2 regions of the Planococcus sp. ANT_H30 genome follow, and region 2 is predicted to be linked to the other one. Evidence: riboswitches for the same ligand, from Rfam matches in the RefSeq annotation. Region 2 holds a riboswitch; the other holds the start of a gene.
The links. A riboswitch is a leader RNA that binds a small molecule or an ion and turns the genes downstream of it on or off. The one in region 2 is predicted to bind S-adenosylmethionine.
Positions count from the first base shown of each region.

Region 1 (7,705 bases), on a different contig from region 2:
AAACGACCAAAGGACAAATTCTTTCATATGTGCCCAGTTCTCGTTAGAGGGGGTGAAAAGACCTGTCACAATTGTTAAATTCGGTAAAAACAATGCAGCGATAATGACGATGGCTGCAACCGTCCAAATATTTATATTAGCTAATCTTCTTTGCATGGTTAAGCCACCTTCTCCAATCGCCAGAAATCCCTTGCTGTAAACATACAGCAAGGGCACAGCATATTCATTATTTCCAGCCGACTTCATTAAAGATCAGAATTGATTTCGCATTATTGTCTCCTAAAGCAGAAAGCGGAATGTCCTGTTCTTTAAATTCACCCCATGATGTTAGTAACTCAGAAGGTTCGACTTTTTCATTTACTGGGTATTCGTAATTTGTTTCTGCAAACGTTCCTTGTGCTTCAGGTGCAGAAAGGAATTCAAGAAGTTTTATAGCATTTTCTTTGTTTTTAGCTGTTTTCACAACACCCGCACCACTAACGTTCACGTGAGTACCAGTCGTATCTTGGTTCGGGAAGAACAATCCAAGTCCTTCTGCTACTTCTACTTCAGCAGGATCTTCAGAGTTCAACATTTGTCCAAAATAATAGCTGTTCATAATAGCAACGTCGCCAACTCCAGCAGCGATTGCTTTAGCTTGGTCCCGATCTCCGCCTTCAGGATCACGTGCGAAATTATTTACTAGGCCTGCAGCCCATTCTTTCGCTTTTTCTTCACCCTCTATTTCAATAAACGAAGCAAGTAGCGATTGATTGTAAATATTTTCAGAGCCACGAATCAATACACGGCCATTCCACTCGTCTTCTGTCAAAGCTTCATAAGTAGATAATTCTTCAGGTTTTACAGTTTCTTTGTTGTAGACAAGTACACGTGCACGTTTTGTTAAGCCATACCACATTTGGTCTGTGTCTTGGAATTTTTCAGGAATTTGTTCGTCTAGTATGTCACTTGATACGGACTGTAGCAAGCCATCTTCTTTAGCACGGTATAAACGTCCAGCATCTGCAGTCAAGAATAAATCAGCTTCAGTGCCATCTCCTTCACGCTTAATGCGCTCAAGCAACTCATCTGCGTCACCTTTAATTAGATTTACTTTAATACCCGTTTCTTCTTCAAACTTTTTGTATAATTCATCATCTACATCGTAATGTCTTGCCGTATATAAATTAACTTCTTTGCTTTCAGCTGTTTCTTCAGGTGCATCTGTTGCCGGTTCGGATGCATCATTGCTTCCGCATGCAGCTAAAACAAGAACTAATAAAGCGATAACCAGATAAAAAAGTTTGTTCATGGATGTCTCTCCCCTTAATGTGTAATTGAGATTTCAAATGAAAATCATTCTCATCATCAATTATAAAGTTCCAATTGAGAATGTCAATCATTATCAATAGAATCTCTTGTTTTTTTAATAATTGTGTCTAAAAAATGAGTGAGTAATTACCAATCATTATTCATTTGCGATTCCCTGTTGTTGCAGAAATGGAAATGAGCGAAAAACAAGAGATAGCTTAAAGCCAAGAAGAATTTGATAGAGGATTGCAAGATAAATCGAGTTCTCTATTCATAAGAAACCCTCTTGCCAGATGAGGCAAGAGGGTTTCTTAGAACAAAAGTTCTTTCTATAGAAGGAACTTTAATTTGCGATGCTTAATCCTTTTCGACGGGCTACTTGTAATAGTGCTTGGTTTAGATCTTGCACCAAATCATCACAATGTTCTAAGCCGACAGAAAAACGTAGCAAGCCGTCGGTGATTCCACGTTTTTCGCGTTCTTCTGGAGGCATTGAGCCATGAGACATCGTTGCAGGATAGGACAAAATCGATTCGACTGCGCCTAAACTAACTGCAAACACCGGAATTCTCAGATGTTCGACAAATATACGAACGGATTTTTTATCAGCTAAACGAAATGATAGAACCGCTCCTGCATTTGTAGCTTGGCGTTCGTGAATTGGGTTTCCAGGATGGAACGAAAATCCGGGGTAGTATACTTCTTCAATTAACGGATGGTTCTGCAAGTATTCAGCAATAACGCGAGCCGATTGAGATGACTGGCCTAACCGAGCGCCTAAAGTTTTTATGCCTTGGATTAACAGGTAAGAATCTTGAGCTCCTAGAACAGAGCCAAACGTGTTTTGGATAAAGCCCAAACGGTTTCCAAGTTCTTCATCTTTGGTCACAGCAAGACCTGCGATGACGTCGCTATGACCTGACAGAAATTTCGTTGCACTGTGAAGAACGATATCTGCACCAAGCTCCAGTGGATTCTGGTAAAGCGGTGTCATAAAGGTGTTGTCAACAAACGTTAAACAGTTATTGGCTTTCGCTAGTTTTGCAGCGATTTCAATATCCGTAATATTCATAACAGGATTTGATGGCGTTTCCAAGTAAATCACTTTTGTATTTGGCTGGATGGCATTAGCCATTTCGTTTAAGTCCGTCATATTCACAAAGGTATATTCGATATTGAATTTGTCCAAAATTTCCGTGATAAAACGATAAGTTCCGCCGTAAACGTCTTCTGACACTAAGACATGGTCACCTGAAGACAACAGCATAAAAGCAGAGGAAATAGCAGCCATCCCTGAAGAAAAGGCGAACCCACGCTTGCCTCCTTCTAGCTTAGCGATGGTTTCTTCTAACGCTAGGCGAGTGGGGTTTCCAGAACGGCTATAATCAAACGGTCCAAACGAATCCAGGCTTTGTTGGTGGAAAGTGGAAGATAAATAGATAGGTACATTGACAGCTCCAGTTTGTGGGTCGACTCCAGTAGAGTGAATAAACTTCGTTTCAATGCGATCGGTCATATTCAACTACCTCCTTATTTAGTTCTGAAAACGCTTGTGCTAAATCAGCAATTAAATCTTCAGCAAGTTCCACCCCGACTGAAAATCGCAATAACCGATTGCAAACGCCACGTTTCGTCCGTTCTTCAAAAGGCATGTCTGCATGAGTTTGGGTGGCGGGGTAAGTAATAAAACTTTCAACACCGCCAAGACTTTCCGCAAAGGTGATGAGTTTAATGTGTTCAAGAAAAGGAGCTATCCATTCTTCTTTTTGCAAACGGAAGGACAACATGCCGCCTTTTCCAGGATACAACACATCAGACACAGACGACTGCTGAGACAAGAACTCAGCAATGGTTTTCGCGTTTGCGTCATGCTGTCGCATCCGTAAAGGCAATGTCTTTAATCCGCGAACCAGTAACCAAGAGTCAAAAGGGGACAAAACGGCACCAACCGAGTTATGGAATGTTGCCAGTTTTTCGCAAATGCGATCGCCTTTAGCGGCAACAAGTCCAGCTAAAACATCATTATGACCACCAATATATTTCGTTGCACTATGGATAACAATGTCTGCACCCAGTAATAGGGGCTGTTGGAAGAATGGCGTTAAAAATGTATTATCGACGATTAATAGAAGCTTATGCTTTTTAGCCAATGCGGCATAAGCAACGAGATCAATTTCTTGCATCAGTGGATTGGTGGGCGTTTCAATAAAAAGTGCACGTGTATGAATGGTTATTTTTTGTTCTGTGTCTTGGACATCTTTGAACTCGGCGTAGTTGGGGTGAATATTATAAGCTGATGCAAAGTGATCTAATAGGCGGTATGTTCCACCATAAATATCTTCCGGTACTAACAATTCATCACCTGGACGAAAAAGAGACAAAACGAGTTGAATAGCTGCCATTCCAGAACTGCAAGCAAATGCAGCATCTGCGCCTTCAAGTTCTGCAAATCCTTCTTCCAGAACAGAGCGAGTCGGGTTTTTCGTGCGCGTATAATCATAGCCAGTTGATTGGCCAAGTCCTTGATGTTCGTAGGCTGTCGACAAGTAAATGGGCGGATTAACGGCTCCTGTTGTGGGATCGCTGTGATTGCCTAATTGAACTAATAAAGTTTCCAAGCTGTGTTTTGTCATGTTACTCATCCTCTCAATAAGAAAACAGGGGCTTTTCTTCATAAAGAAGAAAAGCCCCTGTCCGGAAATGCATTCTTCTCATCTGTTAGGCAGAAGCCTATTGGAATTAGCACCGTAGTCTTCGTCAGACTGGTTGCTGAGACTTCACAGGGCCAAATCCCTCCGTCTCTCTAGATAAGAAATATCTTATTAAGTTTAGTGTTTCTGTTTAGATGTTCCTAATCATAAATCAATTAATGAAAGAAAGCAAGTGTTGAATTTTAAATAATGCAAATATAAGAAGTGGGTAGGCAACTAGCTTGATTAGTAAAGGGAGGATAGGAAAAGAAAAATTTCTTTATGCCCGTCGAATCTACATGGCAGCTTGCGCTTTTCGGTGTCCAGTTGCAAGTGCCTAGCTCTTCGGGACATAAGTCAACCCAGCTGCGTGGCAAAGAACGCCACACTGCTGATCTGTCTTATGCCTGTCAGAGCTGACGAGGCACTTTCACTTTTCATGTTGTCCAGCTCCAGCTGCCAGATTCTCGGGTCATAAGCCACTCCGGCTGTGTGGCTGAAAACACGCCACTTCGCCAGAGCGTCTTATGCCCGTCGAATCTACATGGCAGCTTGCGCTTTTCGGTGTCCAGTTGCAAGTGCCTAGCTCTTCGGGACATAAGTCAACCCAGCTGCGTGGCAAAGAACACCACACTGCTGGTCTGTCTTATGCCTGTCAGAGCTGACGAGGCACTTTCACTTTTCATGTTGTCCAGCTCCAGCTGCCAGATTCTCGGGTCATAAGCCACTCCGGCTGTGTGGCTGAAAACATGCCACTTCACCAGAGCGTCTTATGCCCGTCGAATCTACATGGTAGCTTGCGCTTTTCGGTGTCCAGTTGCAAGTGCCTAGCTCTTCGGGACATAAGTCAACCCAGCTGCGTGGCAAAGAACGCCACACTGCTGGTCTGTCTTATGCCTGTCAGAGCTGACGAGGCACTTTCACTTTTCATGTTGTCCAGCTCCAGCTGCCAGATTCTCGGGTCATAAGCCACTCCGGCTGTGTGGCTGAAAACATGCCACTTCGCCAGAGCGTCTTATGCCCGTCGAATCTACATGGCAGCTTGCGCTTTTCGGTGTCCAGTTGCAAGTGCCTAGCTCTTCGGGACATAAGTCAACCCAGCTGCGTGGCAAAGAACGCCACACTGCTGGTCTGTCTTATGCCTGTCAGAGCTGACGAGGCACTTTCACTTTTCATAGCTTGAGCAAAAAAAGGGACGGTTCAGATAAACATCGCTACAATGGAAGAGAATAGGAGTGAACGTAATTATGCACATTAAGAAATTTGAAAATATCCCATTGGCGGTGCTTGATTTAGCACCGATAAACGAAGGTGCAGAAACAGCGCAGACCTTTAAAAATAGTGTGGAGTTGGCACAGCATGTGGAGCGATTGGGGTTTAATCGCTATTGGCTAGCTGAACATCATAATATGCCGGGTATCGGCAGTTCTGCGACATCTGTCCTTATTGGACATATTGCAGGCGCAACAGAGTCGATTCGTGTAGGTTCAGGTGGAGTTATGCTACCGAATCATGCACCGCTTGTTATAGCAGAGCAATTTGGTACATTGGAAACTATTTATCCTGGACGCATTGATTTAGGTCTAGGGCGTGCACCTGGTAGTGATCAAGCTACTGCGCATGCGTTACGTCGGAATTTGAATAGCAGCGGAGATGATTTTCCCCAGCAAGTTGCGGAGTTAGAAAATTACTTTTCAGCTAACCCTGTCGGACGTGTTCGGGCGTACCCTGGTACTAATATAAAGATTCCGCTTTGGCTACTCGGATCGAGTGGATTTAGTGCACAGCTGGCTGCGTTAAAAGGTTTGCCATTTTCATTTGCTAGTCATTTCGCACCGGATTACATGATGCAGGCTTTGCAACTTTATCATCAAAACTTTAAACCGTCACAGGTGTTGGCCGCTCCTTACGCGATGCTTGGCGTTACGATTATTGTTGCAAAAACACAAGAACGTGCAGAATGGTTGGCGACTTCTTCGCAGCAGCAGATGTTCTCCTTGATGCGAGGCGAGCCAACTACATTTAGAGCACCCATCGATCACTTGGAGGAAGTTTGGACAGACCGCGAAATTGCGATTTTCCGGGACAAATTAGATTCTGAATCGACGATGGTTGGAACACCGGATCTTGTTAGACAAAAGTTGAAAAACTTTATTCAAAAAACAAGAGCCAATGAGATTATCGTCAATTCGCCGGTTTTTTATCAGGAAGATCGTTTGCGCTCATATGATTTTGTAGCAAAAATGATGAATTAAGTAAAGGGGCTGCCCCAAAAGGTCATAAATTAGGACCTTTTGAGTGTAGCTCCTTTTGCATGCCACTCCCTTTTTGTTATAAAAAAAATCGCCTCTCCGGTAACGGAAAAGCGATGATTCAACATTAATGAAGATCTTTTTCTTCTTCACGCTGCCGTTCTTTTTCTATCTTGAATTCTTTGTAAGTTGTGTAAACGGGTGCACCTTCGCCAATCATATTCAGAATCGCATTAAAATCATCATCTAACCGAAGTTCTATTTCTTGTGAATCGAGTACTCGGCGTTCCATTATGACCAACCTCCTCATATAGTAATCAGCCGCCGCGTAGCAACAGAAATAAGGTTTTAACTCACTTTAATTATACGGAATTTTTAGTTAATTTGAAAGCTAACTGCCTGGGTATTAAGAAAAGAAGATAAGAATATAAAAAAGCGTTAAAGCAGGGGCTTTAACGCTTTTTAGATGATTATTGATTGATTTCAGCATTTAGTATCATGGACTCAAAGAACAAAGAGGGCGAAGTTTCATTCCATTCAAGGGAAGAGAGGTCGGCCGTTCGCTTATCGATATACCCATAGGCAAGTTGTGTTCGTGGGTCGTCCGTCAATTGAAGCTTAACGTAAGGACCTTGAGGCGTCAGCCAGTTTAACTGCGACAAACGATTTTCGAGTGAAAATGCAATCCATTGGTCTTCATCTTCTTCTGTTTCGAATAACGGTTGTTGAGCTGCCATTAGCCATGTCTGACTTGAGTGCTTAGGTGGCAACCAAAGGTTTTTCGACAAGGTGCCTTCTTCTGTAGTAAAATCCGTAATTTCATGACGCAATTCCTGCACGGAGTCGCCATTTCCTAGTTGTAGATTCCGCGATACGTAAACATTGCCGATTAGAATTTCACCATTTTTGGTTGTGAAAATGCCATGCGGATTGGTCGTTGAGTCTAACCCATACAACGCTTCGTCAAGTTTGGCTACCGGCTGTGGATTCCACGATTTAAAATCGGTATCTTCTAACTTGTTAACATTCATCGACAATGTGTAAGGAATCCAACCGGTGTTTTTGATTTCTTCGAAAATAATGGAAGTGCCGTTTTGAAGCGATCGATCGACTAATGTATATGTGCCGACCTCTATTCCAAGGAAAGTCATCGTGTAAACTTGCGTAAGATCTGAACCGTTGTTACTGACTTCCGGTTCGCTGAATGTAATGAAAGTCGGCTTTTCAATGGTTAACGACACATCGGTTTCCGAATAAAGTTCTACTTCATTTTTTAAGAACATGACAGCTGTAAAGATAATCAGCGACATGAAAAATAGGACGCCTATTAAAATAACGATTTTTCTAAACACATTTTCCACCTCTGTTTTCTGCGTGTTTGCCAGCTTCGATTATAACATGCAGAAATGAGAAGTAACGCCAACACATTTGAGCATCAAATGAACAAATAGTGATAAATAGAAAAGCAGGTAC
Region 1 covers NZ_VOBJ01000001.1:510,948-518,652, reverse strand. The annotation lists gene FQ085_RS02555 (ABC transporter permease) at 1-156, opposite strand, end outside; gene FQ085_RS02550 (Fe(3+) ABC transporter substrate-binding protein) at 227-1,291, opposite strand; gene metC (cystathionine beta-lyase) at 1,634-2,806, opposite strand; gene FQ085_RS02540 (methionine biosynthesis PLP-dependent protein) at 2,790-3,923, opposite strand; SAM riboswitch class I at 3,999-4,104, opposite strand; gene FQ085_RS02535 (LLM class flavin-dependent oxidoreductase) at 5,228-6,235, shown strand; gene FQ085_RS17975 (hypothetical protein) at 6,360-6,524, opposite strand; gene FQ085_RS02530 (hypothetical protein) at 6,703-7,584, opposite strand.
Region 1: linked by a shared signal. The riboswitch ahead of FQ085_RS02540 (methionine biosynthesis PLP-dependent protein) and the one ahead of FQ085_RS15455 (bifunctional homocysteine S-methyltransferase/methylenetetrahydrofolate reductase) in region 2 are both predicted to bind S-adenosylmethionine.

Region 2 (7,705 bases):
GGAGTTGTTGCTGCTTTATCAATTTTCATGCATCCCACCCTCTGTCTGGTGATTATAATATTATAACTATTCAGTTACTATATAAGAGAAATTATTGATTGTAAAGCTTTTTTTTATTGAGTCTTTAGGCAAAAATTATCTTTTATCAATAAAAAGTAAACACAGACTCTCCATCAATTGAACGATAAAAGAGCTTTTTTCGGGTATTGCTATTTATTTCACTAGGTGTCTGACAAGAAACGAAGCTCTTAAATGTCTTCAATAATCACTTAGTGGGTCATTCAAGAGGCGGGCAAGTTGTTTAACAACCATTCGCTGTCTATGTTAAGCTTTAGTGAGACTTATACGATTAAATGGATAGTTGGTTAACTTAAAAATACGGACATGACGATAATCGAGGTGCCTGACGATGACGATATTTCAAGAATTAGAAATGTACAAGAATTTTGATGAACTAGCTACTGACTTACTCGATCTCGCCAAAGAAATCTTGCCGGAGCAATTTATTTTTTTAAGTTCTATTAATGATACGCAGCAAGTAATATTGAAATTATCAAATGATAATACAAGCATTGATGTCACTGAAGGTACGATTGTAAATCTTAATGATACCCTTTGTCAGCACATTGATTTTGGAACAAAACAACCGTTGATTTATGAAGACGTCAGCAAAGAAAGTAGTTTAGGTGATTTTAAGAATATACTAGAAAAAGCCAACATTAAATCTTATTTGGGGATCCCTATTTCTTTTGTTAATGGAGAGAAATTCGGAACATTGTGTGCGGTGAATGATCAAGTAAGCCGTTTTGATGAGAAAAGTATTCACTTGCTTCAACGAATTGTTCGGATGTTTTCTTATTACTTGGATTTAGAGCGTTTTGCTTATAGAGATGCGTTAACCAACCTATACAATAGACGTTATCTTGCTAAATTTTTCGAAGACCATCACGATTCTGGAGGAACAGTGTTCTTTCTAGATTTGGATGGCTTTAAAGGAGTCAACGATTTGTACGGTCATGACGCTGGGGACATGGTGTTAGAAGAAGTTGCATCCAGACTTCAGAAATTTATCGATGGGTATGAGGATGTTTTTGCTGTTAGATTAGGGGGAGATGAATTCGTTATCCATTTCTCTCAACCAACTAGCGCAGAACGACTGAGTGAAATGGCGACACGTTTACTGGATAGTTTGATGACTTGGGATGATGATTTTCAACTTTCTGCAAGTCTTGGAATTGCTACGTACTCAATTAACAGCGAAATTGACTTGAAAACACTCCTTAAAAATGCGGATTTCGCTTTATTTCAAGCGAAGAAATCAGGGAAAAACGCGTATCAGTTTTTTGAAACAGAAAAGATCGTGTGATCGTTGATTTCCAAGCCAAAAGCGTCAACTCGATTATCGAGTTGACGCTTTTATGATGAAAAGTAGTACGATGACTAGCCAATCTAAAGTCAGCAAGCGATTAAACAACGTAGCATTGTCAATACAAACCTCGCCACTTTCCACAAACGGACGATTCGTGTAAACTGTATAAGGTTAAGAAAAAATGAGATGACGATACAACAAGGATTGCTAGTATAAATCGAATAATAATGTTTGGATGAAGAATCGATCTTGCATCCTTTAATGAAAGGATTGGAACTTGAATATGAAAGAGAATTTTTGGCGTGATTTACCACGACCTTTTTTTGTATTGGCGCCGATGGAAGATGTTACGAATGTAGTGTTTCGCCATGTAATAGCAAAAGCGGCAAAACCGGATGTGTTTTTTACTGAGTTTACAAATACGGAAAGTTACTGTCATCCGGAAGGAATCTTTAGTGTGCGAGGGCGTTTGACCTTTACTGAAGACGAACAACCAATGGTGGCTCATATATGGGGCAATAAGCCTGAGCATTTCCGAGAGATGAGCATCGGAATGGCGAAACAAGGCTTTAAAGGAGTCGACATCAACATGGGTTGTCCTGTGCCAAATGTTGCGGCCAAAGGAAAAGGCAGTGGCTTGATCCGGTATCCGGACAACGCAGCTGATATTATCCAGGCAGCAAAAGCAGGCGGCTTGCCTGTCAGCGTCAAAACAAGAATTGGGTATACGGACGTGGACGAGTGGAAAGGCTGGCTGACTCATCTATTTGAGCAGGATATTGCCAATTTATCGATTCATTTGCGGACCAAAAAAGAAATGAGCGCAGTGCCTGCACATTGGGAATTGATTCCAGAAATCAAGAAACTTCGTGACGAAATCGCGCCAGATACTCTTTTGACGATCAACGGAGATATTCCGGATCGTCAAACGGGTCAGGAACTTGCCGATAAATATGGGGTTGACGGCGTTATGATCGGGCGAGGTGTTTTTCACAATCCCTTTGCTTTTGAACAAGAACCGACAGAACATAGCCCGAAAGAATTGTTTGACTTGCTGAGGCTACACCTAGACCTTCACGACCACTACTCAACAGAAAGTCAGCCCATCGCATTCAAACCGTTGCGCCGCTTCTTTAAAATTTATGTTCGTGGAGTACGAGGCGTTGGTGAATTGAGAAATCAGTTGATGTATACTGAAACGACAGATGAAGTACGTGCATTGCTGAACGACTTTGAGCAGCAGGAGCAAGAGCTGACATCTGTCTAATAGAACGCAATAGAATTCTTTTGTGCAAGTGTTTTTGAAATAAAATAATGGTATCTTCATCATAAGAAACCGCCTGAGTATTCCAAAAAGTGGAATGTCTAGGCGGTTTTTTAGGACGATATGACGAAGAGAAAGTTATGGAATCGCTAGTATTTTCACAAATTGACTTCATCTGATAGAATCGGTATATTAAATGGCGAAGCAAATGATTGGAGTGAACCGTTTGACCCCGTACGTGGAATTGCAGAATTTAGAGTTGATTGATTTATTGAGCGAACGCCATATTTCAACACAGAGAATTTCAGAGCGTGCATGGAACGACACGAGTGACATCCACATTTCAAACTCTGAATGGCAGATTATGGCACGCATTTATAAAAAGCAGCCCACTATTTCGTATGTTACCAAAAATGTAGACATCTCTCGCCAGGCCATCCATAAATTCATTAAAAACTTGGTGACTAAAGAATTGGTAGAAGTACAAAATGTTGAGAACAATAAAAAAGAAAAATGCATTCGACTCACGACGTTAGGGGAAGAATACTACGAAAAAAACGAAGCATTGAAAATTCAGTTGGAACATAAAATTGCAGAAAAAATTGGTGCTGATCAAATGAAAATGCTCAAAGATCTTTTAAAGACCGATTGGGGAATATAGTTTGGATGTTAAAAAAGATCTTGTTTCATCAATTTATTGATGAAACAAGATCTTTTTTTAGTCTAGTTAACAGTCGAAGACGGTTGATCTTCTGTGATCAGGTCGTTAATCATTTGATTGATTTCTTCAAAGCTCGTGTCCATTGCGTGAGCAAGTTCTTTAAAGAGCATGATCTGTGTGTTGTTAATCAGTTTATAGTCATGCGCGTAGAAAGTTTCTTTCTGAAGCTGCGTATCAAACTTCTTGCGCATTAGCGTATTAACAATTTCCGCAATTTGCATGCGGTCTCCTGTATTAATGAGCTTAGGCTGTAACGCTTTAGCAGTTGACTGATCGGGCTCTACTCCAGGCTTTTTAAAAATTTCAATGATTTCGAGTGCTTGTTCTTTTTGGAGAAGCTTCAGCATCACGACTTTATCGTTATCGACAGGCGTAGTGATGGTCACTAACGTATTCGCTAAAGGATGCAATTTATAATATTTCTTTGTGACACCTGAAACTGTTTCATCACGGATATCGTTAATTCTACATAGGCCATGTGTGGAATAAATGATGTGATCTCCAATGGTAAACATTTTTTTCCTCCTAAAATGTATCTCAACTAATTCTAGTATAGCACACATGCTTTAAATCGTAAACTTAGTTGACAATTAAAGAAAGGGGCCTGGGGAAAAAGAGATGTATTCGTTACTTTTCCTTCTTTATTGAAGCTCGTGCAGACATAATACTGTCACAAAAAAGGGATTAAAGCATAAAGAAGTAGGGAATAAAGGGGAAAGCCTGTTCGTAGATTGTCGAAGTGGAGGTAACAAGAGATGAAGAGTATAGAAGAAGCAAAGCGTTTGATTATCGCCGAAAAACTGAAACACTATAATGAACGTCTGGCAGATATGGAGCGAGATTTGCAGTTTTTCTATGAAGAGTCGACGAACGATAAAGAATCTTTGGACATTATTCAAGATATGAAAGAGAAAGTCGAACAATTAAAAGAAGTAAAAAATAAAGAAAACCACGAGACAGTGTTCTAATCCTGTCTTTTTTGCTGTCTTCGCGTAAGTGCGATGACCCGGGGATTATGTGCTATCATTAGAATTGAATCGACTTCGGATAACGACGATAATGAGCAAGCTACAGGAGGAAGAAAAGATGGATAATAACGATTTATTGATCAGACTGCGTTATGCACTAGATATAAAAAACAGGGATATGGTCGAAATTTTCAAATTGGGTGGTATAGAACTTAGCAAAGATGAAGTATTAAAAGTGCTGACAAAAACCCCAGATAGCGAAGAGGAAGAGGAAGATCGTATTTGGATTGACCGGGAAGAAGAAGACTATATTAAAGCAGAAGACGCTCTATTTGAATCTTTTTTAAATGGATTTATCGTTTTCAAAAGAGGACGTCAAGAGCCCAAACCTGGGCAAACTGAAGTTTCTGCAGTGACCAATGAACGTTCTAACAACTTACTGCTGAAAAAAGTGAAAATTGCTTTACAGCTAACGAGTGAAGACATGTTGGAGATTTGGGATTTAGCTGGAGTTACGGTAACAAAAGGTGAACTTGGAGCGTTACTCCGAAAAGTTGGCCATAAAAATTACAAAGAATGCGGCGATCGCTATGCACGCAACTTCTTAAAAGGATTAGCAATCAGATTCAGAAAATAAAAAAAGCGTGTCTACGAGTCAGCGTTACTGATTTGTGGATAGGTTTTTTTTATTTTCGTAGACTGGATAGCTTAGAAGCAGACTTTCTTCATGGATAAAAAGAACTATCCCTTTCGTGTGAAAATGATATGATAGAAAGAAGAAATCATAGATGGGTGCAAAGGGGATAGCAGGATGAATTGGTTGCCGAAGAGAAAAAATAAAGTGGCGGCTTTTTGGGAATGGTTTGCAGACAATAAAGAGGTCTATAGTCGCTTGGATGAGTCGAGTAGAAGCAAACTATTAAATCAATTGGAAAAGAAATTGCACAAGGTTAACAAACATTTGGCGTTTGAACTTAGTGAACGTTTAATTAACGACAAACGACAATTCATCATCAGTGCGGACGGCATGGTTGAGGCATTTGATGACGTCATTGATCTAGTTGGTCAGGCTCCAGAATTTGAACCGTTTACGATTATCGCCTTTCGCCAGCGACAAGACGAAGAGGTATCGATCGAGTATGGCGATATTAAATTAGCATGGGAAGACATCTTTTGTACTTTTGAAAAAGATAACGCCAACGACGAAGTGAATTTAATTCTTTACATTAAAGGTTTTACTGAAGAAAATGAAGATGAATTTATCTCGGCTTCTTTTATTCTATTGGATACAGTTATCGGGGAATACAATGCTGGCATGCGCATTGGAGAAATTGAATTTATTAGTTACGAAGGACAAGCAGACGCTCGGCCGGTAAAGGATTTGCAAAGTCTTTTTTAAAGAAGAAGAAGACAGTATACTTATAGAAAAACCTGTCGGAAGTTTTTAATCCAGATAGGTTTTTTGAGTCGCAAGCGAGCTGATGAAGTGGCAGCGGTGTTAGGGTTTTGCCCAAGTGTCTTGGCTAAACCAAGTGCATACATAACTGGATTCTGATCGGCCAGAGAAGCCTAGAACATTTTCATAATATACATAAAGGTGCCATTGTTTTTGATCGAACATTTTCCAAGTGACTGTATGTTACTGTCCTTATGAATAAGCATGTAACTCTTCTGCTGATTTACTTACTGATCCAGTATTTACTGAAATGGTTTGTACAATAAATAAACAGATGTAGAGATGAGAAAGAATAGGGGGGGCGGCGAAAAACCGTTAACAGCTTCTAAAGAATAAAAGGATTCTGTTTTTAAAGAAACTCACAGAAAGTTCATTTTTTTCTAACAAAATATATTGACCTGACCAATAGATACCTGTACTATACTAAGAATACTAAAACTGAATAGTGAATCTTTATCGAGAGAAGTTGAGGGACTGGCCCTATGACGCTTCAGCAACCAGCCGAAAGGTCAGGTGCTAAATCCAGCAGGCAAGAGATTGCCTGACAGATGAAAAGGAACGAGTTTGATATCGTAAAGCCTTCTTTTTCATGGAGGCTTTTTTTGTATATATAGGGGGTTGAGTAGATGGGTTTATTAGATGAACTGAAGACGAAAATTTTGACGGCGGACGGTGGCATGGGAACCTTGCTGTATTCGTATGGCATTGAGTATTGCAACGAGGAATTGAATTTACAGCGCCCGGAAGTGATCGAAAAGATTCATCAAGACTATATCAGAGCTGGAGCAGATATCATTCAAACCAATACGTACGGGGCTAATGCACTCAAACTTGCTCGTTACGGATTAGATGAACAAGTTGCAGACATCAACAAAGCTGCTATTGAAATTGCGAAACGCGCAGCAGCACCGGGTGGTCAATTTGTCTTTGGAACGATTGGCGGCATTCGCGGAATTCGTAAAAGTGACGCCACCTTGCAGGAAATCATTGCGATGGTCGACCAGCAAGCGAGTCAGTTGCTTGCGGGCGATCCCGACGGCCTACTACTCGAAACTTATTACGATTTTGAAGAATTAGCAGCAACTGTTAAACATTTGAAAGGCATCACAGACACCCCATTGATTGCACAAGTATCGATGCATGACCCGGGTATTTTGCAAAACGGCATGTCATTGAATGACGCTTTGCACCAACTAGAATCACTTGGAGCAGACATTGTTGGTGTCAATTGTCGTCTAGGACCGCATCATACAATTCAAGCTTTTGAAGAAGTAACCTTACCCGAAAAAGCTTTTCTTTCTGCATACCCAAATGCTAGCCTGCTTGACGTAGAAGATGGGCGGATTGTTTACGAATCAGAAGCAGATTATTTCGGACGTGCTGCTTTATTGTTAAGACAAAAAGGCGTTCGCTTGATTGGCGGTTGCTGTGGTACAACACCAAAGCATATTGAAGCCGTGAAAAAACACCTCGGTAAGTTACCGCCGATTTTTTATAAAGAAGTAACCAAAAGAAAGCCGATTGTCATTCGAGAGGCCGAAGCGCTAGAAGTAAAGCCGCTTCACGAAAAAGCGAAAACACAACGAACGATTATTGTGGAGCTCGATACGCCACGTCATTTGGACGTCACAAAATTTCTTGAAGGCTCTGTCGCTTTACATGAAGAAGGTGTGGATGCTGTCACCATGGCCGATAATTCATTAGCGTCGCCGCGCATTAGTAATATGGCGATGGGCTCGATTCTCAAGCACACAGAAAAAATTCGGCCGCTCGCTCATATTACGTGTCGCGACCGTAACTTAATTGGTTTGCAGTCACATTTGATGGGACTCGATGCACTCGGTATGCACGACATTCTCGCTGTCACGGGCGATCCGACCAAAGTTGGAGATTTCCCAGGAGCGACAAGCGTTTATGACGTGTCCAG
Region 2 covers NZ_VOBJ01000009.1:89,218-96,922, reverse strand. The annotation lists gene FQ085_RS15495 (GntR family transcriptional regulator) at 1-29, opposite strand, end outside; gene FQ085_RS15490 (sensor domain-containing protein) at 410-1,366, shown strand; gene FQ085_RS15485 (tRNA dihydrouridine synthase) at 1,653-2,636, shown strand; gene FQ085_RS15480 (MarR family winged helix-turn-helix transcriptional regulator) at 2,830-3,294, shown strand; gene FQ085_RS15475 (CarD family transcriptional regulator) at 3,357-3,869, opposite strand; gene FQ085_RS15470 (hypothetical protein) at 4,110-4,322, shown strand; gene FQ085_RS15465 (YehS family protein) at 4,441-4,959, shown strand; gene FQ085_RS15460 (hypothetical protein) at 5,134-5,721, shown strand; SAM riboswitch class I at 6,229-6,333, shown strand; gene FQ085_RS15455 (bifunctional homocysteine S-methyltransferase/methylenetetrahydrofolate reductase) at 6,405-7,705, shown strand, end outside.